DNA from 3 places in the Eubacterium sp. genome. Region 2 is predicted to be linked to each of the others. Evidence: predicted binding sites of a transcription regulator. Region 2 holds the regulator's gene; each other region holds the start of a gene.
The links. Region 2 encodes HrcA, which represses chaperone genes, less so after heat shock. Its sites were predicted from a motif close to TGTTAGCACTCNNNNNNNNNGAGTGCTAACA; they were not measured.

Region 1 (7,127 bases), on a different contig from region 2:
AAGTCTACGTCTTTCACCACCTGAAAGTTTTTCTATTTTGCTATACTGCTGGGAAGATGGAAATAAAAATCTTTCAAGCATTGCTGATGCAGAAACCAACCCATCCTCTGTACGAACAAATTCCGCTGTATTTTTTATGTAATCAATAACTTTTTCCTGTGGATCCATGTAAGCAATTCCACCTTGTTGGTCTGTCTCAATTTCCTGTGTATAGTAGCCGATTTTGATAGTCTGTCCAATTGTTACAGTTCCACTGTCAGGTTTAATTCTACCATCTATAATTTTCATTAAAGTTGTTTTACCACAACCATTTTTTCCTACGAAGCCAACTCTGTCACCTTTTAAGAAGTTGTAAGTAAAATCCTTAATTAAAACCGTATTCGCACCATAAGCCTTTGAGATTTTATCAAGCTCAATTGTAGTTTTTCCCATTCTTGACTTAATACTGCTTAATTCAATTTTATCATCTTCAACTATTCCTTTTTGATTCTTAAGATTTTCATAGCGCTGTATATGAGCTTTTTGTTTTGTTGATCTTGCTCTTGCGCCACGCTGCATCCACTGAATCTCCTTGCGGAGAATACTTTGTCTTTTGCGTTAACTTGCCTTCTGACTGTCTTCTCTTTCTGCCTTACGCTGTAAAAATCCAGAATACTTTTCGTTATAACTGTAAATTTTTCCTTTGTCTAACTCGATAATTCTATTAGTAACACTATCTAAAAAATATCTGTCATGAGTTACCATAACTAAGGCCCCTTTAAATGCGCGCAACTGATTCTCCAACCATTCTGCCATTTCACTGTCTAAATGGTTTGTAGGCTCATCTAAAATCAAAATATCACAAGGTGTAATAAGCACAGAAACTAAAGCAAGTCTTTTTCTTTGACCACCGGACAATTCACCTGTTTTCTGTTCAAAATTATTTATACCAAGTCTTGTCATCATGGCTTTCGCCTTAACTAACTCGTCTTCGTTTGCATGATGATGTACCATATTCTGCACACTTTCAATTACTGTGTCGTCTTCATTAAACTTCGGGTTCTGTGGCAGATAATGTATCATCAAATTAGATGCCTTTATGACATTTCCACTGTCAGGTACTTCTAAGCCTGCCATAATTTTTAGCAGTGTTGATTTTCCTGTCCCATTTATGCCAATGATTCCGACTTTTTCGCCTTCATGAAGGTAAAAGCTTGCGTCATCAAATAATTTCCTTTCTGTATATGAATGTGTAATGTTTTCTAATGATAAAATATTCACTTAATGCCTCTTTCCATAAAATTTTTGTTGTCTATAATTCGTTAAACTTTTTTGCTATTAGTATAACACATATGTAGAAAACCGTAACAATAAACAGAACCGTTTTAGCTTAATTTTATGCTGGGAAATATTTAGACAGTTGTATGATTTTTGACAAATTCTTCAGGTGCCCTGTATGTTGTCCACAAACATACGGAGCACAAAAAAACCTAGGACACATTACTGTAGTCCTAGGTTTTTTCATTTATTGCTTATTCTCTAAACAACCATATGAATAATTTATTTATCCTTCAATTTCTATAAATTTTTCTTTTTCTTCAACCTGTTTGTTTTCTTTTGGAACTGTGAAAGACAAAATTCCGTTTTCATATTTAGGATGAACATCCTGAACAGTTACATGATCACCAACATAGAAACTTCTTGTTAGGCTACCTGCATAACGTTCACGTCTTACATATTTACCCTTCTTATCTTTCTCGTCCTTGTCTAATCCTTTAGCTGCATTAATTGTTAATACACCATTTTCAAGTTTCATCTTTATTTCGTCTTTTTTGAATCCTGGAAGATCCATAGAAACTTCATAGCCATTCTCTGTGTCCTTAACATCAGTCTTCATTAAATTCTTAGCATGTTTACCATACAATTTCTTGTCAACATCTGGGAACTCTGGGAAATCAAAGCCTCTTGAAAAATCATCCATAAAGTCATCAAATAAGTTTTCTCCAAAAATACTAGGCATCATCATAAGTCATCTCTCCTTCCATATTACATAACTAAAACTTAATTTGTCATGCGCTACGGCGTAGCGACTAATTTGTTGTGCGCCATCACGTTGAGACCTTTTAGCCTTTTTGTATTTATCTTTGTACCTTTTTCTTTGTACAACTATGTTATAGTCCTTTTTGTTAGCACTGTCAAGAGGTGAGTGCTAATTTTTTGTGAATTTTTTGTGAATTTTTTGTGAACTTTCCAATTTGTGCTTTCAGCCTGTGAGTCTATTTTCCGTAAACTGACACTAAAATGTCATACGCCTTTCCGTATGCAGCTTCCCAGTTAATTACAACCTTGTTAATCATATATGTTTTTTCAAGGTCAATTATAAGCCATGCATCATCTGCAAAATTTGATGACCATCTTGAATCATTATTTCCACTTCCCTCTGCCCCATAATCCTTTGCGTTATAGGCATAAAAAAAGCACTGGAACGCCCATTTTATGATATGCTCCCTATATAGTAGATTTTTAATTATTCAATCTGTCTACTATATAGGGAGCATATCATTATAAGGTTTTTTCAGTGTTTTTATTAATAAATTTGTATCCTAATATGCCCGTCAAATCCGATAAAAACCAACCAATTGGTATGGCTACCCAAATACCAATTACTCCTATAACCGGTATTTTTGATAAATAATATGCTAAAACAACTCGTGTTCCAAGAGAAATTATTGTAAGAATTACTGACATTAATGGCTTATTTATAGCCCTATAAAAACCGTAAAGCATAAATAAAATTCCAATTCCTACATAAAAGGCACCTTCTATTCTTAAATAAGTCACTCCCGTACTTATAACTGCTGCACTCTTACTGCTTACAAATATTGACATAAGTGGTCTTGCAAATATAAATACCAAAGCACTTATTCCCAGGCAAAATAGGACTACACTAATACCTGCTTTTTTTACACCTTCTTTAATTCGCTGCTTTTGATTGGCACCATAATTTTGGGCTACGAAAACAGAAAAGGCATTTCCAAAATCCTGTGCGGGCATATAGGCAATGGTATCAATTTTCACCGCCACCGCAAATGCCGCCATTACATTTTGTCCAAATCCATTAACTATTCCCTGAACCATAAGTATGCCAAGGTTCATCACCGACTGCTGAATACAGGTGTAACCTGATAGTGACAGGATATTTTTAAAATTGCTTTTGCTCCACCTGCAATCTTCTTTTCTGACTCTGTATTCCGGATATTTTATTATGTAATATATCAATATTCCAAGCCCTGCAATATACTGGGAAATTACCGTAGCAACTGCTGCTCCAATTATTCCCATACCAAGTCCAATTACAAAATATAAATCGAGTATTATATTTAACACCACAGAAACGCCAAGAAAAATTAAAGGTGTTACAGAATTGCCAACTGCCCTTAACAGGTTGGAACAATAGTTGTAAATATACGTTGCAAAAAATCCTATAAATACATAAAACAAATATGTACGCATATCAGCAAATGTGTTATCTGGCACATTTAAAACCTTTATAATTTTATCTAAAAAAGTGTATGAAATTATTATCAGTATTATTGTCAGACCACAGGTAATTTCTGAAGATATAACAATTCCGTTTCTAATCATTCTATTATCTTTGTTTCCAAACGCCATTGAAATAAAAGTGCTGCTTCCCAAAGATAACCCAATAATAATGGATGTAAGAAACGTCATTAAAGTATATGACGAGCCAACTGCTGCTAAAGCGGTGTTGCCAATGAATCTTCCCACTACCCATGTATCGGCTAAGTTGTAAAACTGTTGCATTACATTTCCCAGCATCAACGGAATTGCAAACGCCCACAAGCCTTTTGAAATATTACCTTTTGTTAAATCTATGTTCTTTGCCATTATGTGTTCCTTATTTATTTTTAATATCTATAATCGCATACTCTGAATGCTTTTCAGTTCTTATTGGATACCCCCAACCTGCAATTCCGGATGTAACTATCTCATTAAGATTGCTCTCTTTCACATAGCCATAATTCAAATCATTCATATGGAACAATGGCGAAATCAAACCTATTGGTAAAATCTGACCAGCGTGTGTATGACCTGACAAAATCAAGGCTGTTCCAACTATTGCTGATATGTTCTTTTTAGACTTTTTCATTTCACCTTTAAAGAAATCAACTGCCCTGTAGATTTTTCTAAAAAGGTAAAATCCTACTGCTCCAATTGCAATAATTGGAAGCACAACCCAAATAAATATCATAAATTCTCCATTCCTTTCTGGTTAATCCATATTGTTGTATTTTACCATTCCATAGTTGAACTTTATTTATGCAATAGAAATCCCAAGAGATTTCTATTACACAAATAATTCTTTAACTTTGGCAATTAAAACCAAGCCTTAACACTTCCGTTTAATAACTTGCCTTTTCCCCAATTAATGTTCGGGTATTCTTTCTGTAAGTTCTTTTCTACATTTTCGATTCCACTTCCGCCTGATGTAGCAAATGGTATTACTGTCTTTCCTGCAAAATCATAACTATCTAAAAATGTGTCAATAATCTTTGGTTCAACGTACCACCAAATTGGAAATCCAACTAATACTGTATCATACATGTCCATATTTTCAACCTGCTTTGCAATTTCAGGTCTGCTTGCAGGATCATTCATTTCTACAGAACTACGACTTTTCTTGTCCATCCAGTTTAAATCTGCTGATGTGTATTTTTCCTTTGGTTCAATTTCGAACAAATCACCATCTACTTCTTTTGCCAACTTGTTAGCTGTTTTTGCTGTTACTCCACTTGCACTGAAATATGTTACTAATACTTTACTCATATGTATCACTCCTTCTTTATAACTTTATTTACAATATAACACTAGCTTCTTTACCATGTCTAATACCTATTATGCATATATGGATATGCCTTTTATGTATCTTATTTGTAAACATTTTTTATGCAATAAACATTCTTCCATAAGAATGTAGAATAAGAAATTATAAAGAATATAGTTTACTAACTTACAGGTCAAATGCGTGTTTGCTAGTGTAATTATATTTTTAAACCATAAGCAGCCATAAACTACTAACAATAATGGTTAAGTATTCATACCATTTTAGTAATTTATGACTGCTTATTTTTTATCTATTGTATTCTTCACATTTATGAATTAACAACCTGACCTATTTTCTTATTTTCATTTATAACAGATTAACAACCTATTCTGTTATCTTTTCATTTATAATAAATCAACAACCTGTCCTGTTTTACACAATGTTTCCTAATACAATATTAATTAATTTCTTATTTAGCATTATTGTTTTGTTCCATGGATTAAAAATTACACCTTCAATATCATTTGCACTTAAAGATGATTTCAACAATTGATCCATGTCTGCAAGGAATGTGGACATTACCTGATTTCCACCTTTCATTTCCTCATCAAAACTTGTAAACGCTGCCCACCATTTCTTGCCATCAGGAGTTTCCACAACCTGTAATCTTATCTGATTATCTCCCCTTGGTGGCTCCACAGCTATAATCATCTGTGCTTTCTTTGTCATTGTTCTACGAATAACCGTAAGAGTATGTGCCAACATTTCATAGCTGCTTTCTTTTTGTAGTGCCTCAATAGCTTCCTCGATTCTATAGTTTTCTTTTAAACCTGCATCGATTTTTTCATTGTCCCTGTGCATAAAATTTCACCCCTTTGTACTTTCATTTCTTCCGAAATTTACCTTTGCTATTTAAATTGGAATCCGATAAAATCCAATATTTTTGCAACATTATTGTTTAAAATTAAATCCTGGTTTAAATTTAAATCATACTTTTTTTATTATGATTAGTATACCACCAACAGATGTTTTTTTCAGCAGAAAATCTCACTATTTTGCATTTAGGTTGTAATTATTTTATGCATTTTTTTAAATTTGTAAATTAATATTATTTTATTTTTCTAATTAGATTTACCATTTCAATAGCGCCAAGTGCACACTCGTATCCTTTGTTTCCAGCCTTGCTTCCTGAACGTTCAATTGCCTGTTCAATATTTTCTGTAGTAATTACACCAAACATTACAGGTATGTCATTTTCCATTGAAACTGCTGCAATACCTTTTGATACTTCATTGCAAACATAATCATAGTGACTTGTGCTTCCTCTAATAACAGCTCCTAAACAAATTACAGCATCATATTTTCTGCTTTTTGCCATTTTTGATGCCACAAGTGGAATTTCAAAAGCACCTGGCACCCATGCAACGTCTACATCATCTTCGTTTACATCATGTCTTACCAAACCGTCAATTGCTCCACTAAGCAATTTTGATGTAATGAACTCATTAAATCTTGCCACTACAATTCCAACTTTCATGCCTTCTGCTACTACTTTTCCTTCTAAAATATTCATTTTCTTTCCTACCTTTCATATCTTAATATATCAACACTATCCCCTATTCTCTGCCCAACTAAATACTTTATCGAAAGCACGCTCCCGCTGCGTTCCGCTCGTAGCGGTCCTATAAAGCCGACTACGCTGCCTTTATGGACCGACGGCTCCACAGCACTTTCTTATAAAGTCTTTAGCTGTGCAGAGAATATTTTTAGTTGTTGTTTTTACTTATTTATTTTTGTCTTTGATTATTTATTAATCTTCTCTTTTATTATTTGTATTGGAGAATATGTCCCATTTTAAATTGTTTTGTTTTTAAATAATATAAGTCATATTCTGTTGCGTCCATTTGAATTGGAACTCGTTTTGATATTTCCATTCCAAATTCTTCTAGTTGGTATACTTTGTCCGGATTGTTTGTTAAAAGGTTTAAATCTTTTACACCTAAATCTCTTAATATCTGAGCGCCGATATAGTATTCTCGCTCATCTCCTTTGAATCCTAGTGCTAAATTTGCTTCCAAAGTATCCATACCTTTTTCCTGAAGTTCGTATGCTTTTAATTTATTTATCAAGCCAATGCCTCTACCTTCCTGTCGCATATAAAGTAAAATTCCTCTGCCTTCTTTTTCGATTTGAGTCATTGCGGCAGCAAACTGCTGTCCACAGTCACATCTAAGTGAACCAAAAGTATCACCTGTAAGACATTCTGAATGAACTCTGCAAAGAACGTCTTTACCATCTCCAA
Region 2 (7,127 bases):
TTCCTAGGCTTGCTCCATTTGGAAATTATTCAGGAAAGACTAGAGAGAGAATATGGACTTGACCTGGTTACTACAGCACCATCTGTTATTTACAAGGTATACAAGGAAAACGGTGAGATAATTGAACTTACTAACCCAACAAACCTTCCTGATCCAAGTGAAATAGCTTATATGGAAGAACCTATTGTTAGTGCAGAGATAATGGTTACAACAGAATTTATCGGTGCCATTATGGAACTTTGCCAGCAACGAAGAGGAACATATATTAGCATGGAATATGTAGAAGGACAAAGAGCACTCCTTAAATACGATATTCCATTAAATGAAATTATTTATGATTTTTTTGATGCATTAAAGTCACGTTCAAGAGGTTATGCTTCTTTTGACTATGAATTGAAAGGCTATGAACAGGCTAAGTTAGTTAAGCTTGATATTCTTATTAATAAAGAAGAAGTGGATGCCTTATCATTTATTGTTCCTGAAGCATCAGCTTACGAGCGTGGAAGAAAGATGTGCGAGAAATTAAAGAAGGAAATACCAAGACAGTTGTTTGAAGTTCCAATTCAGGCAGCAGTTGGTAGCAAGGTAATTGCAAGAGAAACTGTTAAGGCAATGAGAAAAGACGTATTGGCAAAATGTTATGGTGGTGATATTTCCCGTAAGAGAAAACTTCTTGAAAAACAGAAGGAAGGAAAGAAGAGAATGCGTCAGGTTGGAAACGTAGAAATTCCACAGAGTGCATTTATGGCAGTTTTAAAATTAGACGAAGAATAGAATATATAGAAATATGTATTTGTGATTATAAGAATTTTTACAGTGCCAAAGAATACTAGATGTTAGTTTTCTTTGGCATTAGTTATATTGTAAGGAAGGATAAGAAATGAACAGTAAGCAGTTGGAAATATATATTCATATTCCTTTTTGCGTGAGAAAGTGTGATTATTGTGATTTTTTATCAATGAGCATGGACGAAGGTACAAAAAGAGAATATGTAAATGCTTTGGTTAGAGAGATAGAATTAAGCAAAGAAAAGATGGAAGGCAGAGTTGTTACAAGTGTTTTCATAGGCGGTGGAACGCCGTCAATTTTGCAGGAAAATTTTATTACAAAAATTATGGAGGCGGTAAAAAATAACTGTCAGTTATCTGATGATGCCGAGATTACTATTGAGTGTAACCCCGGAACTGTAACAGAATCAAAATTAAGTAGTTACAAAGAAGCAGGAATTAACAGAATCAGTTTTGGACTTCAGTCTGCAAATAATCAGGAACTTAGAAGCATAGGTCGTATTCACGATTTTACAAAGTTTAAAGAAAGTTATGAGTTGGCAAGAAAAGCAGGCTTTGAAAACATCAATGTGGACGTAATGAGTGCTTTACCAGGACAGACAGTTGAAAGTTACAAATATACGTTGGAAAGAGTGCTGGCATTGGAGCCGGAGCATATTTCCGCTTATAGCCTTATTGTTGAAGATGGGACGCCACTTCAGGAAAGAGTCCAGGAGGCGGAAAGCAAAAACATTAATATTTTGCCGGACGAAGATGCTGAAAGAGAAATGTATTATTTAACTGAAAAAATGCTGGAAGAAAACGGATATGTACATTATGAAATATCAAACTATGGCAAGCCGGGATTTCAGTGCAGGCATAATATAGGTTATTGGAAGAGAGTGGATTATTTGGGCTTTGGTCTTGGCGCGGCTTCTTTATATAACAACAGCAGATACAGTAATACCGAAGATATTGATAAATACATTAGTTTGCTTTTGGATGGCAAAGATACAGATAGTGATTTTTACGGCGACAGTTTTATTTATCAGGATGACATCTGGGATATAACAGAGGATGCCATTTCTGTAATAGAAGGAAAAATCCAGCGTTTAACAGAAAAAGATAAAAAAGAAGAATTTATGTTTTTGGGACTTAGAATGATTGACGGAATTTCAAAAGAAGAATTTCATCAGGCATTTGACAGAAAATACGACAGCGTGTACGGAGAGGTAACAGAAAAATTAGTGCAGCAGGGACTTATAGAAGTCAATGGTGACAACGTGCGTTTAACTAAAAGAGGTGTGGATCTAAGCAATTATGCAATGTCTCAGTTTTTGTTGTAAGATTACTGTGACTTTGTGTAAGATTGTTATGTTTCGTGTAAGTTTAACAAGATTGGATTGCAATACAGAAAATTCTTTGATTCTTTTGGAATAGATAGTATAATATAAAACATATTATAAATTACAAACGGAAAAGAGGGATTATTATGGACAGAAAAACAATATGCATTTACGGATCATTCTCACCTTACGTTTCAGAAGAAAAGTTAAAACCATACTATGATATGGGAAAGAAGTTAGGAGAAAAGTACGACCTTATTTATGGAGGCGGTGCAGATAGTACACTTGGATATATGGCAAGAGGAATGCACGACGGAGGTGCTTACATAACAGGTGTATATCCAAAGGCATTTAAGAATATGAACGTGTTCAAAGGATGTGATAAGGAAATTGTTTGTGATTCAATGGCTGAGCGCAAAGGACATTTTGAATCGGAAGCTGACGTGTTCATTGTTTTACCAGGTGGCGTTGGAACAATGGATGAGTTATTTGAAGCAATTGTATTAATCGAAAAGTATATGATTGAAGGAAAAGTAATTATTTTTAACCACAATGGTTTTTATGATACATTACTTAAATTTATGGATGAAATGAAGGAACAGGGAATGTTCCACTGCGATTTATCAAGAGTGTATAGCGTTGCTAATACATTTGAAGATATTGAAGAGATGATTGTAAAATAATAAAAATTTGACTAAATTGCAAATGTGTAGTAAAGTACAAAATACAAGCTGTTCATAAAGTAAACTATTGTGAACAGCTTTTGTTTTGGTTAAAAGGAGATGCAGAATGATAAAATTTTTAATTGACTCAGGTTCTGATTATGATAAAGAACAGTTACAGGGAAAAGGGATAGAGTACATACCGATAGCGATTAGTGTAGGAGATAAGAGTTTTAGAGACGGTGAAATTTCTAAGGATGAATTTTATAAATTAACACAGGAATCAGATGAGTTCCCTAAAACAGCTCAGCCATCACCACAGGATTTTATTGACATATTTGAAAAAATTAAGGCAGATGGAGACGAGCTTATATGTATTTTACTTTCATCAGGTTTAAGTGGCTTGATTCAAAGTGCCACATTAGCTAAGAACATGGTTGAATATGATAAGATACATATAGTTGATTCATTATCAGCTACTTTTGTTATTAAGGTTTTGGTTGACTATGGCATACAGTTAAGAGACAGTGGCAAGACAGCAGAAGAAATAGTTGCGGCTATTAAAGAAATTCAGCCAAAGGTTAGAATGTATGCAGTGCTTGATACATTGGATAATTTGTATAAAGGTGGTCGTTTGTCAAAAATCGAAGCAGGAATTGGCACAATTGCAAAAATAAAACCTTTAATTTATTTTACAGAAGATGGAAAAGTAGGTATTAAGGCAAAGAGCATTGGAAAGAAAAAAGCTTTAAATGATATTATGAAGTTGATTTCAAACGACACAATTAATACAGACTTCCCGGTTTACAGTATATATTCAATTGGAACTGTAAATAATGAAACTTTTACAGACAGATTGAAAGAAGCTAATATTGAAGTTTCAGACAGATTACAGATTGGACCAACAATTGGTACACACATCGGACCTGAAGCATACGGAATTGTTTATGTAGCAGAGTAATTCTTGCTTTATGGTCTTACATAAGAACAAAGAAAATAAGAAAATATAAAGCATTAACATAAAATCAATTAAAGTGTTTATGTTAAAGAGAATAAGAAAGTTGTTGTTAGGATAATATTCTATAGTTTAACGGACTTAAGAGTATTAAAATAATGACAACTTTTTTTTACATTTAATTTACAATTCTTTTTAAAATAAAGTGTTGACAAAGAATATTGATAGTGATAGATTAGACCATAGAAAAGATGTTAGCACTCAAACAACACGAGTGCTAATAGTCTTAAAACCATAGAAAGGAGTAATCTATGGAACTGAATGAAAGAAAAGAAAAGATTCTGGATGCAGTAATTAGAAATTACTTAGAGACAGGGGAACCGGTTGGCTCAAGAACAATTTCTAAATACACAGATCTGAATCTTAGTTCAGCAACAATCAGAAATGAAATGTCTGATCTTGAGGAAATGGGTTATATAGTTCAGCCTCATACATCAGCAGGTAGAATTCCTACTGATAAAGGTTATCGATTTTATGTAGACCACATGCTCAAAGATAAGATGTCAGAATTAGATGAGCGTGAGAAGAAGGTTAGCGAGAAGGAAGACCTTTTAATTGAAAAAGTTGACAAGGTTGAGACACTTCTCCAGAATATGGCAAAGGTTTTAGCAAACAATACAAACTATGCCACAATGGTTTCTTCTCCAAAGTCTCAGGGAAACAAAATCAAATTCATACAGTTATCTGTACTTGAAGAAAAACAGTTGTTGTGCACAGTGGTTTCCGATAAGAACCACGTAGTGAATAAGATTGTTAATGTTGACAGAGTTGTAAGTCAGGAAATGATAGTGAGACTTAACGTGGCACTTAACACAGCACTTGCAGGTTTGGCTTTAGAGGAAATTAACTTAGGTGTTATTTCAGCATTGACTTCACAGGCAGGTGAATATGAGGATTTGGTTAATGAAGTGCTTAAGGCAATAACAGAAGCTATTTCCACTGAGGAGCAAATGAAGATTTACACATCAGGTGCAACAAATATTTTTAAATATCCTGAACTTAGTGACAAGGAGAGAGCAAGTCAGCTTCTTACCACACTGGAAGAAAAGTCACAGCTAACAGAATTGATTAACGAAAGTGATGAAGAAACCGGAATTCAGGTTTACATCGGAAACGAGAGTCCGGTTCAGTCCATGAAGGATTGCAGTGTTGTAACTGCTACTTACGAATTAGAAGATGGTTTCAAAGGAACAATCGGTATCATTGGTCCAAAGCGAATGGATTATGAAAAGGTTGTTGAAACCTTAAGAGTTGTAAAAGAACAGTTAAATGAAAACTTTAACGACAAAGAATAAATTTAGAAAGGAAAGTCCAATGGAAAAGGAAAATAAGGACTTGGAAGAAAACCAGAAAGTAGATGTAGAAGAAGCATCTGCAGTGGAAGAGAACCAAGAAGTTGAGAATTCAGAAGAGAAGACTGAAGAATCCAAGGAAACACAGGAAACAGAAGATGCTTCAGAAGAGAAAACTGAAAAGAAAAAGAAAAAAGGCTTCAAGCGAAAAGATAAGAGAGATGAGCAAATAGAAGAACTTAATGATAAATATCAAAGACTATTTGCAGAATTTCAAAATTTTAGAAGCAGAAGTGATAAAGAAAAAACAGCAATGTTTGAAACAGGCGCAAAATCAATTATTGAAAAGATTTTACCTGTAGTTGATAACTTCGAAAGAGGAGTTGCAGCACTTAGTGAAGAAGATTTAGAATCACCTGTAGGACAGGGAATGAATCTTATATATAAACAGTTACTTCAGACTCTTGAAGATATTGGAGTTGAAGCAATTGAGGCGAAGGGAAAGGAATTTGATCCTGAACTTCACAACGCTGTAATGCATGAAGACAATGACGAACTTGGTGAAAACGTTGTGTCAGAGGAATTACAGAAAGGTTATAAATACAGAAATACAGTGGTAAGACACAGTATGGTAAAAGTAGCTAATTAGTTTTATTTGAAATAATCATATATTTATTAGGAGGAAAATAAAATGGGAAAGATTATTGGTATTGATTTAGGAACAACAAACTCATGTGTAGCTGTTATGGAAGGTGGAGAACCTACAGTTATCACAAATGCAGACGGAGCAAGAACAACTCCATCAGTAGTAGCATTTAAGAAAGATGGAGAAAGATTAGTTGGTGAGCAGGCTAAACGTCAGGCTGTTACAAACGCAGAAGGAACAATCTCATCAATTAAAAGACATATGGGAACAGATTACAAGGCAAATGTAGCAGGAAAAGAATATACACCACAGGCTATTTCAGCTATGATTCTTCAGAAGTTAAAAGCTGATGCAGAAGCTTACCTTGGTGAAAAAGTTACAGAAGCTGTTATTACAGTACCTGCTTACTTTAACGATGCTCAGAGACAGGCTACAAAAGATGCCGGTAAGATTGCAGGACTTGATGTTAAGAGAATTATCAACGAGCCAACAGCAGCAGCTTTAGCTTATGGTCTTGATAACGAAGGGGAACAGAAGATTATGGTATACGATTTAGGTGGTGGTACATTTGATGTATCTATTATCGAAATCGGTGATGGTGTAATCGAAGTTTTAGCAACAAACGGTGATAACAAACTTGGTGGTGATGACTTTGATAAGAAAGTTATGGACTACATGGTAGCAGACTTTAAGTCAAAGACAGGAATTGACCTTTCAGGTGACAAGATGGCTATGGAAAGAATTAAAGCTGAAGCAGAAGATGCAAAGAAGAAACTTTCATCAGCTACTCAGGTTGAAATTAGCATCCCATTCATTACAGCAAATGAACAGGGACCACAGCATTTAAATATGACACTTACAAAGGCTAAATTTGATGAATTAACAAGAGATTTAGTTGAAAGAACAGCAATCCCAGTACAGAATGCTTTAAAGGATGCAGGAATTTCAGCATCAGAACTTAGCAAGGTATTATTAGTTGGTGGTTCTACAAGAATCCCAGCTGTACAGGATAAGGTAAAACAGTTAACAGGTCATGAACCATCAAAGAAGATGAATCCTGATGAATGTGTTGCACTTGGTGCTTCAATTCAGGGTGGTAAATTAGCAGGTGATGCAGGTGCCGGCGATATCCTTCTTCTTGATGTAACTCCACTTTCATTATCAATTGAAACAATGGGTGGTGTAGCTACAAGACTTATTGAAAGAAACACAACAATTCCTACAAAGAAGAGCCAGATTTTCTCAACAGCAGCAGATAACCAGACAGCCGTTGATATCAATGTTGTACAGGGTGAAAGACAGTTTGCCAGAGATAATAAATCACTTGGTCAGTTCAGACTTGATGGAATTCCACCAGCAAGAAGAGGTGTTCCACAGATTGAAGTTACATTCGATATTG
Region 3 (7,127 bases), on a different contig from region 2:
GATACCCTTGCATATACTGATACTTTTTTGATTTTATCATTTAGTTCTTTGTCATTAATTCTGTCAAGTTCTTCCCCTGTCATAACCAAATCATTTTCATTATAAATACCGATTTTCTCTGCAATGGCTCTTGCTGTTTCTTTATGGTCACCGGTAATCATTATTGGTTTTATGCCGGCTTCTTTTGCATTCTTTACAGCTTCCTTTGATTCTGTTCTTGGTGGATCCATCATTGAAATTAAACCTAAAAATACAAAATCTTCTTCATTCTCAAAACTTAAGTTCTCTTCCTTGTAAATTTCTTTATATCCAAAAGCTAAAACCCTGTAACCATTTTTTGAAAAATTATAATTAGTTTCTAATATGTTTTCTATGTCTGACTCTTTTATGTCTTTTACTTTACCATTTAAACTAATGCCTTTAATTTTGTTAATTAAAACATCTACTGCCCCTTTTGTGAAAACAATCTTTTTATTATCAATCTCATACTGAGTGCTCATTATTTTTCTTGTAGAGTCAAAAGGATTTTCTTCTTCTCTTAGAAATTTATTTCTAAGATTTACATAAGTTTCATTTTTTAAAATATTAGCTCTTTCGACCATTTCTAATAAACAGGTTTCTGTTGGATCACCAATATTTTTTTCAGTTGAAATTTCTGAGTCATTGTTAAGTATTGCATTATAAATTAAAAATCTTTCTGTTAAATCATCACAGGAACAATTTTCAGGTTTTAGAATTTTATTATTTACATAAATATCTTCTACTGTCATTTTATTCTGTGTTAAAGTACCTGTTTTATCTGAACAGATAACAGATACGCAACCTAAACTTTCAACAGCTTTTAAATCCTTTATTATTGCATTTTCTTTTGCCATTCTGCTTGTTCCCATTGCCTGAACAATTGTAATAATAGATGTTAGTGCCTCTGGAATCGCTGCTACTGCAAGTGCTACAGCAAACATAAGTGAGTCAAGTAATGCCTGCCCTCTAATTAAACTAAGAAGTAAAACAAAACCACATATTCCCATAATTACAAGTGCTAGTTTTTTGCTAAAATTATCCATGCTTATCTGTAAAGGCGTTTTCTTATTTTTGGTGTCATTCATAAGGGAAGCAATGTTACCAATTTCTGTGTCCATGGCTGTATTTGTGACAATAACTTTTGCCCTACCATAAGTTACCAATGTTCCTGAATACACCATATTCACTCTATCTGCAAGTGGAGTTTCATCCTGTAAAACTATATCTGCCTTATCCACATTTAAAGATTCGCCTGTAAGAGAACTTTCATTTACCTGTAAAGAATAATTCTCTATTATTCTGCCATCAGCAGGCACCATATCTCCTGCTTCCAATATTAAAATATCACCAGGCACAATCTTTTTTGATGGAATTTCCATTTTTGCACCATTTCTAATTACTTTAGACACAGGTGATGATAATTCTCGTAAGGCATCAAGAGATTTCTCAGCTTTAAAATATTGAACAGTACCTAAAATTGCATTTAAAATTATTACTACCAAAATTACAATAGTGCTTTCCACATTACCCGATGCTAATGAAATAAGCGCCGAAATAATTAGAATAATAACAAGTAAATCATTAAACTGGTCGTAAAATATTTGAAAAAATGTTTTCTTTTCTGTTTGTTCTAAAATATTTTCTCCGAAAGAGTTTAATTTTTCTTCTGCTTCTTTTGATGTTAGACCATTAAAAGTTCCAAATTGTTCTTTTAGCTGTTGTTTTGTTTTTTGATAATTTTCCATGGGAACCTCCTTGCTAATATTTGCATTTTTCTTTTTTTATTTACAATGAATTCCCTTGGAATTCATTGTAAATAAAAAAGAACGAGATTTTTGTGCATCAAAAATAATGCACAAAAAGTCTCGTTCAACTAAATCTTGTTAGTTCTCTGGCCTCCGGTTCAATTATGAACGTACTGACGAAAACCAGAACATGTAAAACATGCAACTACTCCCCTTTTGTTGTAAAGGTCTATAATTTTCTGTTATTATATCACACTGCAATCGAAAATCCTAGTACAATTTCTAATAAAAATTCCAGACCTAAAATTTTCAGAGGCAAATTTCATAAATTACATGCCCATTCCCATACCAGGGTTAGCTGGCATAGCAGGAACATCTTCTTTTATGTTTGCAACAACGGATTCTGTTGTAAGTAATGTACTTGCCACACTTGTTGCGTTCTGTAAAGCGCTTCTTGTAACCTTAGCAGGATCAAGGATTCCGGCGTCAACCATCTTAACGTATTTTCCGTTAAGTGCATCAAAACCTGTTCCCGGTTCTGATTCTCTTACTTTATTTACAATAACTGAACCTTCAAGTCCTGCATTCTTTGAAATTGTAAATAATGGTGCTTCAAGAGCCTTAAGAATAATTGAAGCTCCTGTCTTTTCATCACCTTCAAGTGAATCAACTAATTCTGCAACTTTCTTTGAAGCATGGATATAAGCAGATCCGCCACCTGCAATAATTCCTTCTTCTACAGCTGCTCTTGTTGCGTTTAAAGCATCTTCCATTCTTAACTTGTTTTCCTGCATTTCTGGTTCTGTAGCAGCACCTACTCTTATTACTGCAACACCACCGGCTAATTTTGCAAGTCTTTCCTGTAATTTTTCTTTATCGAAATCTGATGTTGTTTCTTCAAGCTGAGCCTTAATCTGACCAACTCTTCCTTCGATTTCTTCTGATGCTCCAAGGCCATCAACAATAATTGTATTTTCTTTTGTTACCTTAACAGATTTTGCTCTACCTAAATCTTCAATCTTAGTTTCTGCAAGAGATAAACCAAGTTCATCTGAAATAACCTGACCACCTGTTAAAATAGCAATATCTTTTAACATTTCCTTACGTCTGTCACCATATCCAGGTGCCTTAACAGCTACTACATTAAATGTACCACGTAACTTGTTTACGATAAGTGTTGTAAGAGCTTCACCTTCAACATCTTCAGCAATAATTAAAAGTTTTGCACCAGACTGTACAATCTGTTCAAGTACAGGAAGGATTTCCTGAATGTTAGAAATCTTCTTATCTGTAATTAAAATATATGGATCTTCTAATGTTGCTTCCATCTTTTCCATATCTGTTGCCATGTAAGCTGAAATATATCCTCTGTCAAACTGCATACCTTCAACTAAATCAAGTTCAGTTTTCATTGTCTTTGACTCTTCAATTGTAATAACACCGTCGTTTGAAACTTTTTCCATTGCATCTGCAACCATGTTACCAACTTCTTCGTCACCTGCTGAAATTGCAGCAACCTTTGCAATCTGTTCTTTTCCTGTTACAACACTGCTCATGTCAGCGATTGCTTCAACTGCACAATTTGTAGCTTTCTTCATTCCTTTTCTAAGAATAATTGGGTTAGCACCTGCAGCTAAATTCTTCATACCTGCGTTAATCATTGCCTGTGCTAAAACTGTAGCTGTTGTTGTACCATCACCTGCAACGTCATTTGTCTTTGTTGCAACTTCTTTTACAATCTGTGCTCCCATGTTTTCAAAAGCATCTTCTAATTCAACTTCTTTTGCAATTGTTACACCATCGTTTGTAATAAGTGGTGCCCCAAATGATTTATCTAAAACTACGTTTCTTCCTTTTGGTCCAAGTGTTACCTTTACTGTATCTGCTAACTGGTTTACACCTGCTTCAAGAGCCTTTCTTGCTTCTGCTCCATATTTAATTTCCTTTGCCATAATAAATGCCTCCTATAAAAATTATTCAACTATTGCAAGTATGTCTGACTGTTTTACAATAATGTATTCTTCATCATCTAATTTAACTTCATTGCCTGCATATTTTGAAAAGATAACAACATCCCCAACTTTAACATGCATTGTTACTTCTTTTCCATCAACTAATCCACCGGGACCAACTGCAACAACTTCTGCCTGCTGTGGTTTTTCCTGTGTCTGACTTGTTAAAATAATTCCTGACTTTGTTTTTTCTTCAGGAGTAGACTGTTTTAATACTACTCTGTCTGCTAATGGTACTAATTTCATTTTGTTACCTCCATATGTTATACTCATAGGTTCTAGACCTGCTTTTTTATGTTTTGTTAGCACTCTTTAATTATGAGTGCTAATCACTAATACATATATTATCACTTTTCTTATTAAATGCAACCCAAATAATAAAAAATTAACAAAACTGTTACATTTTTATTTTCCTACCTTGTTATCTCTGCCAAAACAGAATAAATATTGTTGGGCATAGCCACCGTACTCTCCGTATTTTTCTCTGGCAAATTCAGCAATCCTTTCCTTAGATGTATCTTCACCATTGAAATAAACTGACTCCATAATTCTTTTTATCCATACATCAATTGGAAAAGCATCTCTGTAGCCAAGTGAGAAAAGCATTACACAATTGGCGACCTTTTCACCAACACCTTTAATTTCTATTAGTTTTTTTCGTGCCTGCTCTTCATTTAAATTCTTAAAAGTTTTCTCACATAAATAGCCACTACTAATCTTTTCCACTGCATCAGCCAAATATGGTGCCCTGAAACCTGTTTTCATTTCTCTAAAGCTTTCTTCCGTTATTGTTCCAAGAACCTTTGGTGATGGGAATGAATAATATTTTTCATTGTTTATGGTACCCAGATAATTTCCATATTTTTCGCTAATTCTTTTTACAAGCTGTTTAATATGGGGAATTTGTTTATTTTGGGAAATAATAAAAGATATAAGCATTTCATGAAACTGTTGATTTAAAATTCTAACGCCATATTTTTCCTTTATTGCAGGTTCCAGTTTTTTGTCATTTTGCAATAAAAAATTTTTGATTTTTCCATAATCACGTTTCAAATCAAAATAATCAATCCAAATATTTTCGACTTCTTCTATAGAATTATTGAAGAAAATCAAATTATCATCTTCCTGTTTTACATGTATTAATTTCTCATAGGCAACAACTACATATTCATTATCATTTTGCTTATAAAATCTAAAACACTGACCACATTCTAAAGTCTGTTCCAAATTAAAATCATTTATTCCCTCTATAATTGTATTATTTTTTTGCTGGTATATTCTCATTTTTTTCTCCTAATGTATTTCATAATAACACTAGCCTAACATTTTTAATTATCAGATTCAATAGAATCATTTACCAATTAATATATCATGAAAAAAAGCTTATACTAAATATATATTCTTACTTTATTTTGTGGCAGTTTCGTATTATAATTAAAGAAAATTTGTAACGACTAATACAAATATATTTAGAATAATAATTGGAGGTTTAGATATGGGATTTTTAAAAAAATTATTTGGAACAGCAGCAGTTACCGGAGCCGCTGTTGGTGGTGCATTATATGTGAAGAAACGCAAGGAAGAAAAAGATATTGACGAAGATATTTTTGAAGATTTTGACGATTCAAAAGCATTTGATGTTGTAACTGATGACAACGGAGATTCTACTAAGGTTGTAATTACAATTAACAAACGAAAAGTTAAGAATTTTGCTGATAGTGCAGCAGATAAGATTATTGACACTTCTGAAAAGATTAAGGATACCGTATCTGAAAAGCTTGGAGAAGACAATGTTAATATTATTAAAGATAAAGCTAGTCAGGTAAAGGAAAAAGCTTACGAAGCTGCTGACATTGCAAGTGAAAAGGCAAAAGATTTTCGCGAAATGGCTGTAAACAAAGTTGGCGAAGATAAAATCGATGCTACAAAAGAAAAGATTAGCAATGCTGCAACTAAAGTAACAGATACAATTAACAATACAATCGACAAGATGACTTCTACTTCTTCATCACATATCAACGATATTGATGATAATCTTTTTGATGAAGACGATTTGGAAGATGCCTTTACTGATCAGGATGTAACAGAAGACGATTTCGTTACTGAAGATGATGTTACAGTTGACTCAAAAGAACAGGGTGACTTATATGAAGAAGATTCTGATGGCGATGATTTAGATGATGATTTGCTTACAGATGAATTAAATGATCTATAAAACATAATTAGAAAATTTGTTTTTAGATTCACCTGCTTTTTCTTTTTATTTTTGATACTTTTTAAGGTTTCAGACTTTTATATAAAGTTTGGAACCTTTCTTATTACACAAAAAAGAAGTCTTTATTGATATACGATTTTTGCTTTCCAAATATCTATCTTAATAAAAACTTCTTTTTAATTTATATTCTTTTTATATTAATCTTAATACCAATTCCATTCTATTTCTTTGGCAACTTAAATGAGCTCTTAAGTGATACGATTCTGTTAAATACAGGATGCTCAGCTGTATAGTCTTTTAAATCTGCACAGAAATATCCCTGTCTTACAAACTGGAATTTATCTTCAGGCTTAACATCTGCAATGTTTGGTTCAACATAACAATCTGTTAATACTGTCTTTGAGTTAGGATTTAAGTTAAGAGTTCCATCTTCATTTAACTTACCTTTTTCTTCATCAACAATGTTTTCATAAAGACGTACTTCTGACTTAACACCATGACGTGCTGAAACCCAATGGATAGTTCCTTTTACTTTTCTACCTGTAAATCCACTGCCACTTCTTGTTTCAGGATCGTAAGTTACATGTATTTCTGTTACCTTACCGTTCTCATCCTTCTTGTAGTCCACACATTTAACAAAGTAAGCATTCATTAATCTTACTTCATTACCAGGGAATAATCTAAAATATTTCTTAGGTGGCTCTTCCATAAAGTCATCGCGGTCAATATAGATTTCCTTACAGAATGGTACTTTTCTTGTTCCAAGTTCAGGACATTCAACATTATTTACAACGTCAAACCATTCAACCTGATCTTCAGGATAGTTGTCAATTATAACTTTAATTGGATCTAAAACAGCCATTAATCTTGGTTTCTTAGCTTTTAAATCTTCTCTGATGCAGTATTCTAACATTGCATAGTCAACTGAGCTGTTACTCTTTGAAATACCACATAATTCAACAAACATCTTAATTGATTCAGGTGTAAAACCTCTTCTACGCAAAGCTGCAATAGAAACAAGTCTTGGATCATCCCAACCGTCAACAATTCCATCTTCAACTAACTGTTTAATATATCTCTTACCTGTTACAACATTTGTAACATATAACTTAGCAAACTCAATCTGTCTAGGTG

Region 1: a site for HrcA is predicted at 2,164-2,194, ahead of ACZM4J_RS03010 (Hsp20/alpha crystallin family protein). Genes of this name have one in related genera too.
Region 3: a site for HrcA is predicted at 4,079-4,109, ahead of ACZM4J_RS10725 (co-chaperone GroES). Genes of this name have one in related genera too.

The regions. Positions count from the first base shown of each region.
Region 1 is NZ_DBLZZO010000005.1:74,775-81,901, forward strand. It holds partial or broken gene ACZM4J_RS03005 (ABC-F family ATP-binding cassette domain-containing protein) at 1-1,260, opposite strand, end outside; gene ACZM4J_RS03010 (Hsp20/alpha crystallin family protein) at 1,544-2,005, opposite strand; gene ACZM4J_RS03015 (discoidin domain-containing protein) at 2,256-2,510, opposite strand; gene ACZM4J_RS03020 (MATE family efflux transporter) at 2,542-3,888, opposite strand; gene ACZM4J_RS03025 (metallophosphoesterase family protein) at 3,899-4,252, opposite strand; gene ACZM4J_RS03030 (flavodoxin) at 4,378-4,827, opposite strand; gene ACZM4J_RS03035 (SseB family protein) at 5,258-5,686, opposite strand; gene ribH (6,7-dimethyl-8-ribityllumazine synthase) at 5,934-6,398, opposite strand; gene ACZM4J_RS03045 (bifunctional 3,4-dihydroxy-2-butanone-4-phosphate synthase/GTP cyclohydrolase II) at 6,652-7,127, opposite strand, start outside.
Region 2 is NZ_DBLZZO010000007.1:33,185-40,311, reverse strand. It holds gene lepA (translation elongation factor 4) at 1-774, shown strand, start outside; gene hemW (radical SAM family heme chaperone HemW) at 881-2,113, shown strand; gene ACZM4J_RS03775 (LOG family protein) at 2,260-2,796, shown strand; gene ACZM4J_RS03770 (DegV family protein) at 2,903-3,736, shown strand; gene hrcA (heat-inducible transcriptional repressor HrcA) at 4,042-5,085, shown strand; gene grpE (nucleotide exchange factor GrpE) at 5,105-5,731, shown strand; gene dnaK (molecular chaperone DnaK) at 5,774-7,127, shown strand, end outside.
Region 3 is NZ_DBLZZO010000033.1:8,938-16,064, reverse strand. It holds gene ACZM4J_RS10735 (cation-translocating P-type ATPase) at 1-1,766, opposite strand, end outside; gene groL (chaperonin GroEL) at 2,096-3,718, opposite strand; gene ACZM4J_RS10725 (co-chaperone GroES) at 3,740-4,024, opposite strand; gene ACZM4J_RS10720 (DNA-3-methyladenine glycosylase family protein) at 4,184-5,062, opposite strand; gene ACZM4J_RS10715 (hypothetical protein) at 5,274-5,993, shown strand; gene ACZM4J_RS10710 (glutamine--tRNA ligase/YqeY domain fusion protein) at 6,214-7,127, opposite strand, start outside.